Regions from separate parts of the Ferdinandcohnia sp. GQ5 genome, predicted to be linked through region 1. Evidence: riboswitches for the same ligand, from Rfam matches in the RefSeq annotation. Region 1 holds a riboswitch; the other holds the start of a gene.

Region 1 (4,231 bases):
CTGATAAAGCAACTAATTTTGCTTCTGACTGTGCATTTTCATTTACTTTATAAAGTACCTCCCGCTCTGCTAATGGAGTCTGGCTACGGTTATAAATAGCATCTTGATCCTTATCTGGTGCCCAGTCTAAAAGTTGTTCCGGATACCAATAGGATGATTCCGGCTGTTTAGCAAAGGTTGCACTTGGTGCCAAAATCATAATACACAAGCAGAAAAAAATACCCATCCAGAAACACTGCTTTTTTTCAAACATATTCCTTCTCTCCCTTTCCATTTCATTTTTCTATCTAACGAAGCTTAAAACATGCCCTCTGTTCTATGCCTCCCTACAAAGTTAATGAAAACACTTACAAAATAAAAGGTCCGTATTTACTATCTTCTATTAGCTGCTTTTTCTATTAAAATAGGGGTGATAACCTCCCCCATCAGTGATTTTTTATTTTATAGAAGCTTTTTCCATTATTTCTAAAATTACTCCATAAAAACACCCATCCCTTTTTTATATAGGTAAAAATACATGAGCATTAGTTACCATTACCAATTTCCTAATCATTGAAAGATAAAATGTATTAAATTTAGTAAAAATATAGATAACCAATTTTCAAGCCATATTAAAAGCCTTCCGATTCGCTCGGAAGGCATTCTAACTAATTCAATTTTTGGATATAAACAAAATGTTGATGATATCGGACAAAACTATAAATATATTAGACAAACCCAAATTATGATTTAATTAGTCTGAGTGTTTTAAGGTCTTTTACACTAGATGCACCAGCCAATGCGATGGAAACCTTTGTATCTTGAATAAAGTTGCCAAGCACCTTCTCTACACCTTTCTGTCCTGCAGCTGCAAGTCCATATACATACGGTCTGCCAATAAAGACCGCATCCGCCCCTAACGCAAGTGCCTTAACAATATCAGAACCTCGTCGAATCCCACTATCAAATAAGACAGGAATTTCACCCTTTACCTCTTCCACTATAAGTGGCAATGCATCAATGGCTGAAATGACACCATCAAGCTGCCTACCTCCATGATTGGAAACAATAACTCCATCTACACCATTCTTAACCGCAAGTCTAGCATCATCCGAACTAAGAATCCCCTTTATTAAAATTGGCAATGAGGTCCGTTCCTTTAAATCAGCGACATGAGTCCAGTTAAGTGAAGGATGGTGAATATTATCTAAGATTCCTTGAATAATAGACTCTAAATCTTGACTATCTAAAGAGGATAAGAATACCGAATCCTGTTCATAATTCGCTTTCCCTACCCCAAGCTTTAATGGTGAAAAACGATTCTTCATATCTTCTTCTCTCCAGCCCATCATAACTGTATCAACAGTTAAAACAATTGCTTCGTAACCCGCCTCCTCTGCTCGTTTAACCATATTAAAGGAAATCTCCTTATTATTTGACCAATAAAGTTGAAACCATTTTGAGCTATTACCGGATACCTTTGCTACATCTTCAATCGAATAGCTTGAAACAGTGCTTTGGACAAAAGGCACATGACAAGCAGCGGCTGCTTTTGACACTGCCAATTCTGCCTCTTCATGTGCCAGCTTTAACATTCCAACCGGGGCAAGTAAAAAAGGATGGGGGTATGTTTTTCCGAACAAGGTGATGCTTGTATCAATATTTGATACATCCCGTAAAATCCTTGGTACTATGGAATACTTGTTAAATGATTCTTGGTTTTGTCTCAAGGTCACTTCGCCACCTGCTCCTGAACGAACATACCCAAAGCCTCCAGCAGACATTTTCTTTTTTGCCTGCTCCTCTAATTCCACATAGGAGACCGGAAAATATTCATCCTTCACAATATTCTCTATGTACGCATCTTTAACTTTTGATATATTCATTGTATAAAGCCTTCTTTCCATATTTATTGTAATTACCCTACTACTTAAAAATGGGGTAGTCAATTGGAGTTTTGACAATTTAGAAAAAAAAGATTGACTTACCTTTTAAACAAGTTTAATATCAAAATAATAAATTTCATAACAATCTCTTATTAAGAGCGGCTGAGGGACTGGCCCTGTGAAGCCCGGCAACCATTCATGTTAAACGAAGACATGAACAGGTGCTAAATCCTGCAAAATACAATGTATTTTGAAAAATGAGAGAGGTGCTACTTCTAAAGTATATCCATGCCTCTCTTTATGAGAGGCATTTTTTATTATCTGGTAAATTACTTAAAAGAATGGAGGGATGAATTATATGTCAACACAAACAGTAAAAGGAGCACCCGGTCATTTTAGAATTGGTGAAGGGATCCTTAAGGAACTAGAACCCCTTTTATCTGAGTTAAAGGTTCAAAAAATTCATATAGTATGCGGTAAGAAGGCCTGGAATGCAGTATCCACCTATTTGCCTGAGAAAATAACCAATTCCCCTATTTCGAGCTTTACTTTCATTGAGGGTCACTGCACTTTAGAAAAGGTTGAAAGTATTTCTAATCAGCTATCAGTAAACTCAGTTGATGCAGTTATTGGCATCGGAGGCGGAACTGCACTAGACACTGCGAAGGCTTCAGCAATTAATGCAGGTATAAAATCAATATTGATTCCAAGCATTGCATCTACATGTGCGGCATGGACTCCACTTAGTGTCTTTTATGACCAAAATGGAGTTTTTACACACTACACTGAATTCCCTCTTGCCAATACCTTAGTACTTATTGAGCCTGCTGTTATTGCCTTAGCTCCAGTAAAGTACCTACGAGCAGGAATTGGTGATACACTAGCGAAGTATTACGAAGCAGAGGCATTAATTTCTGCGTTTTTCAAAAATCAAGAGCTACCGGTTTGGCTAAAGGTTTCAAGGTTCTCAGCATCTATTTGCAGAGATGTTCTACTACAGGATGCCACAGCAGCTATCCAATCTACCTCTGAAGGAAGTGTCTCTGATGAACTGGTTAGAGTAATTGAGGCCATTATTATGACTGGCGGTATGGTCGGCGGCTTCGGTGGAAAGGCAGGAAGAGTAGCAGGAGCACATTCCATTCATAATGGCCTTACTGAAGCAAACCAAGCCAAAAACTTTTTACATGGTGAGCTTGTTGCATATGGAACTCTGGTCCAGTTAGCTCTAGAAAATAAAGAACAAGAGCTTTTAAGACTATCAAGCTATTATCATGAATGGGGACTTCCAGTAAATTTAAAAGACTTAAATATTGATCCGGAAAACAAAACTCTTTTGGAAGCAATAATTAAAAAGGCAACTCTCCCACAAGAATCTATTCATTTTATGGATATAACTATTTCAAAGGATGCACTATTATCAGCTATAAGTAAGGTGGAAAATCTTACTTTCTCTAGAGTCAATTGATAGAAACAGAATAAGCATAAATACAAGCCATAATATTAACATAATACGAAAAGAGGAATAAACATGAAAAAGTGGTTATTTGCTAGTTTATTAGTTTTAATTATCTCGGTTCTTGCAGCCTGCGGTGAAAGTAGTTCAAGTGGTTCAAAGGACGAAAAAGCAGAAGGTTTATATAGTGACGAAAAGCTGGTTATTGGTGTAACTGCAGGCCCTCACGAACAAATTCTTGAAAAGGTAAAAGAACTTGCTGAAAAAGAAAACCTAAATATTGAAATAAAAGTCTTTACCGATTATGTTATGCCAAATATTGCTTTGGATGAAGAAGAGCTTGATTTAAATATCTTCCAAACTGAGCCGTACTTTAATGCATTTAAAGAAGACCGTAATTTGGACCTTATAAAATCGTTTGATACTGTTACATTCCCAATGGGTGTTTATTCATTAAAGGTGAAGGATGTTTCAGAGCTAAAAGACGGTGCTAAAATTGGATTACCTAGTGACCCTACAAACAGCGGACGTGCACTACTTCTATTTGAAAAAGCTGGATTTATTAAGCTGAATCCAGATACCGGAATCAATTCAACTGTAAAGGATATTGTGGAAAATAAAAATAATTATGAGTTCATTGAACTTGACTCTGCACAAATCGCACGTCAACTGGAAGAACTTGATGCAGCAGCTATAAATACGAACTTTGCTATTGAAGCAGGTTTTACACCATCCGAGGATGCCATATTTATTGAACCTAAGGATTCTCCATATGTGAACCATGCTGCAGTAAGAACTGAAAACAAAGATGATGAAGTTTTAACGAAATTAGCGGATATTTATCGCAGTGAGGAAATTGCTAAATTCGTTGAAGAAGAATTCAAAGGATCTGTTATTCCATCTTGGTAAA
Region 2 (4,231 bases), on a different contig from region 1:
TACTAATGCAACATCCCCAGGATTTAATAGACATTGTGGAATCTCTACCAATCCAGCCTTTCCACCAAATAAAATCGCGATTTCTGTTTCAGGGTCAAGTTCAACACCATATTCACGTTGGTAAAATTCTGCCGCTGCCTTCTTTAAGAATGTATGGCCACGAAATGGAGAATACTTATGAAATTTAGTCTGATCGGCAGCCTTTTTAAGAGCTTCAACAATATGTTGAGGTGTTGGTTGGTCAGGATTCCCCTGACCTAAATTTATTACATCATGCCCTTGGGCAACTACATTGTTCACCTTAGCTACAAGAGAAGCAAAAAACTGTTTCGGTAATTTTTGCAGGGTTTCAGATTGTTGGAAATTTTTCATATCTACACCTTCTTCAAAATACTTGAAATACTAACCAAAAATAATATATTGTTAGAGTTAACTTGTAAAGTATTATTTTCACTGGGAGGATACCAAATGAATCTTAAAATTGCTTGTATACAGTATGATATTCAATTCGGTAAACCGCAAGAGAATTTTGCCCAAATTTCTAAAGAAATCGAAAAGACAATGAATCAGGACAAACCTGATATTATCATCCTTCCAGAGCTTTGGACGACTGGATATGATTTAACAAGATTAGATGAAATTGCAGATGAAAATGGCGATGAAACAAAAACGTTTATAAAAACCTTAGCAAAACAATACTCTGTAAATATTGTAGCAGGCTCTGTAGCCAAAAAGACGGAGCAAGGTGTGACAAATACGATGTTTGTCTTTAATCGAGACGGAGAATTGCTAAGTGAATACAGCAAACTACATTTATTCAAGCTAATGGATGAACATTTGTATTTAAAGGCCGGTGAAGCAAAAGGCGATTTCATAATTGAAAATGTACCAGCAGCTGGTGTGATTTGTTACGACATTCGCTTCCCAGAATGGATTCGTGCACATACAACAAGTGGCGCAGAAGTTTTATTCGTGGTAGCAGAATGGCCACTTCCTCGCCTTGAGCATTGGCGAACATTACTCCTTAGTCGAGCGATTGAAAATCAGTGCTATGTTGTTGCATGTAATTGTGTTGGAAGTAATCCTAATAATGAATTCGGAGGTCATTCGATGGTTATCGACCCTTGGGGAAACATTATTGCTGAAGCAGGTACTGAAAGCACAACTCTAGTTGGAGAAATCGACCTTAGCAAGGTAAAAGAGGTGAGAAAACAAATTCCTATCTTCCAGGATCGTCGTCCTAATTTTTATCATTCATAGAAATAAAAATATATTGACAATTATGTACATTCGTTGATATCATTCTCTTCAGTATCAACATATAATAGAATATCAATTAATTTGATCTCTTATCAAGAGTAGGCAGAGGGACTTGGCCCGATGAAGCCCAGCAACCGACCGTAAATCCATCGCAAGGTGAGGCGCTATTTTTTAGCGCTGGGGAAACCCACAAGGCACGGTGCTAATTCCAGCAGGAAGTGAATAACTTTATTCAGTCATGCTTAAAACCAGACTGAATAAAGTTATAGCCTCCGGCGGATGCAACAGATTTTCAAAGGTAAATTTTCGAGCAAGCTCGAAAAAATCTGTGCGCAAATTCGCTGAAGGCTCATTTGATCTTCTTGGCAGATAAGAGGTGCGAAGCCGTGTCTTCAAGCCTCTTTCAATGAAAGAGGCTTTTCCGTTTTTAGAAAAGCCTCCAAACTATTAAATAATACTTCTGGAGGAATATAAATATGTCAATTTCATATCAATCGATTTACGAACCATTAACAGAAAGCACTGCGGTGGCATTGGCCATTCGTTTAGGTTTGTTTGAAGAAGGAACATTTTTAAAATGCAGAGAAATTGGGGATGGAAATTTAAATCTAGTTTTCCATATCACCGAAGAAGAAGGAAATGGCATTATTATTAAGCAAGCTTTACCATATGCAAAGGTGGTTGGTGAAAGCTGGCCATTATCTTTAAAGCGAGCAACAATTGAAGCAAATGCATTATTAGCAGCAGCGGATTATGTGCCAACTCTTGTACCAAAGGTTTATTATTCTGATGAGATTCTAGCTATTACTGTGATGGAAGACCTCTCCCACTTGCAAATCTCAAGAGCAGGTCTCATTGAAGGTAAAAACTTCCCGCTTTTATCTGAGCATATTGGAACATTTTTAGCTAAAACATTATTTTACACTTCAGACTTTGGACTAGAGCCATCGAAGAAAAAAATATTGGTTCAAAAATTTATAAATCCTGACCTTTGTAAAATTACGGAGGATCTTGTTTTTACAGATCCATTTTTCGATATCGATACAAATAGTTTCGAAGAGGAATTACAGAATGATGTTGAACAAATTTGGGCTGACCAACCGCTGAAGCTTGAAATTGCAAAGTTAAAGCAGAAGTTCTTAACTCAAGCAGATGCTCTATTACATGGCGATTTACACACAGGAAGTATATTCGCTAGTGAAACTGAGACGAAAGTTATTGATCCTGAATTTGCCTATTTTGGCCCACTCGGTTTTGATATCGGGCAATTTATTGCAAATCTATTATTAAATGCAATTTCAAGAGATTCTGAGTACCGTGAGCCATTATACGAACATATCAAAAGAACATGGGAAGTGTTTTCCTGGACTTTCTCAGACCTTTGGAAAAATGAAGCGGTTGAACTTTATCGTGATACGGAAGGTTATTTGGAATATGTTCTTGAGCAAACTTTTGAAGATGCAATTGGTTTTGCTGGCTGTGAAGTGATACGTCGAACAATCGGCCTTGCACATGTTGCTGACTTAGATGGCATTGAAAGCATTGAACAAAAAATCGCAACTAAACAGCATGCACTACGTTTAGGAAAAGAATTAATAAAAGAACGCAAGTCAATCAAGGAACTTGGAACTCTACGAAACTATGTAGAAAAAACAGCTAAGGAGTGACAACATGACATACACAAAAAAAGTTCCTCAATCTGTTCAGTGGAATGAAACACATATCAAACTATTAGATCAAACAAAGCTTCCGTTGGAAACTGTATTTATCGACCTTTTTTCAATTGAGGATGTTTGGGACAGTATTACCACATTAAAAGTCCGTGGAGCTCCAGCAATAGGAATTACTGCTGCGTTTGGTTTAGCATTGTCTGCTCAAGGCTATGATGTAACATCCATACAAGAATTCAAGGAAAGACTCCAAAAAGATAAAGAATACTTAGGAAGCTCACGCCCTACCGCTGTAAATCTAATTTGGGCATTAAACCGTCTAGTTGCAAGTATCGAAGCTTCAAAGTCAGTGAATGAAGCAAAAACAACACTTGTCCATGAGGCGATTCGAATTCAAGCAGAAGATGAAGGGGTTTGCCGCCAAATTGGTGAATATGCACTTTCTCTATTCAAAGATGGATTCAAGGTGTTGACAATATGTAATGCGGGTTCAATCGCAACAGCACGTTATGGAACTGCACTAGCACCTTTCCATCTTGCTGCACAACAAGGAATTAATCTATCAGTCTATGCATCTGAGACAAGACCAGTATTACAAGGTGCTCGGTTAACAACTTGGGAGCTACTTCAGTCAGGAGTGGATGTAACACTCATTACGGACAATATGGCCGCCCATACAATTTTGGAAAAAGGCATTGATGCGATCATTGTAGGTGCTGATCGAATTACAGCAAATGGGGATACTGCCAATAAAATAGGAACCTTTAATTTGGCGTTATTAGCAAAAACATTCGGTATTCCATTTTATGTCGCGGCACCTCTTTCTACGTTTGACGTGACATTGGAAAGTGGAAAAGAAATTCCGATTGAGGAACGAAATCCAGAAGAAGTGACTCATTTGGGTGGTGTTCGCGTCGCTCCAAAAGAAGTAAAAGTATACAATCCTGCGTTTGATGTTACACCAAATGAACTGATTACAGCCATTATTACGGAAAAAGGAATTTTACAAGGCGAGCTAAGAACGGAAATCCAGCAGGTGTTTGAAAGATAATAGATTATAAGAAAATCCAGTGTGAAGGCACACTGGATTTTTTGATTTGAAAGATCTTTAAAACACGCCTTCCAATTCCAACAATTTTTCTTTTAAATCTGTTCGTGTACCAGAGTATCCCGTCAATGACTTGTCTTTTCCAATTACACGGTGGCATGGAATTACAATCGGAATTGGATTTTTCCTGTTGGCTTGTCCAACCGCACGAACGGCTTTTGGATTATCAATGGCATCCGCAATATCCGCGTAA

Evidence for each region. A riboswitch is a leader RNA that binds a small molecule or an ion and turns the genes downstream of it on or off. The one in region 1 is predicted to bind S-adenosylmethionine.
Region 2: another riboswitch for S-adenosylmethionine. It lies ahead of mtnK (S-methyl-5-thioribose kinase); the one in region 1 lies ahead of AC6CHV_RS19880 (iron-containing alcohol dehydrogenase family protein).

What each region holds. Positions count from the first base shown of each region.
Region 1 covers NZ_JCAXEW010000018.1:24,311-28,541, reverse strand. Annotated here, with positions in the region: gene AC6CHV_RS19890 (endo-beta-N-acetylglucosaminidase) at 1-253, opposite strand, end outside; gene AC6CHV_RS19885 (alpha-hydroxy-acid oxidizing protein) at 723-1,865, opposite strand; SAM riboswitch class I at 2,012-2,129, shown strand; gene AC6CHV_RS19880 (iron-containing alcohol dehydrogenase family protein) at 2,224-3,333, shown strand; gene AC6CHV_RS19875 (MetQ/NlpA family ABC transporter substrate-binding protein) at 3,397-4,230, shown strand.
Region 2 covers NZ_JCAXEW010000011.1:23,449-27,679, reverse strand. Annotated here, with positions in the region: gene AC6CHV_RS14415 (aminotransferase class I/II-fold pyridoxal phosphate-dependent enzyme) at 1-372, opposite strand, end outside; gene AC6CHV_RS14410 (carbon-nitrogen family hydrolase) at 469-1,260, shown strand; SAM riboswitch class I at 1,347-1,481, shown strand; gene mtnK (S-methyl-5-thioribose kinase) at 1,737-2,927, shown strand; gene mtnA (S-methyl-5-thioribose-1-phosphate isomerase) at 2,932-3,981, shown strand; gene AC6CHV_RS14395 (methylated-DNA--[protein]-cysteine S-methyltransferase) at 4,039-4,231, opposite strand, start outside.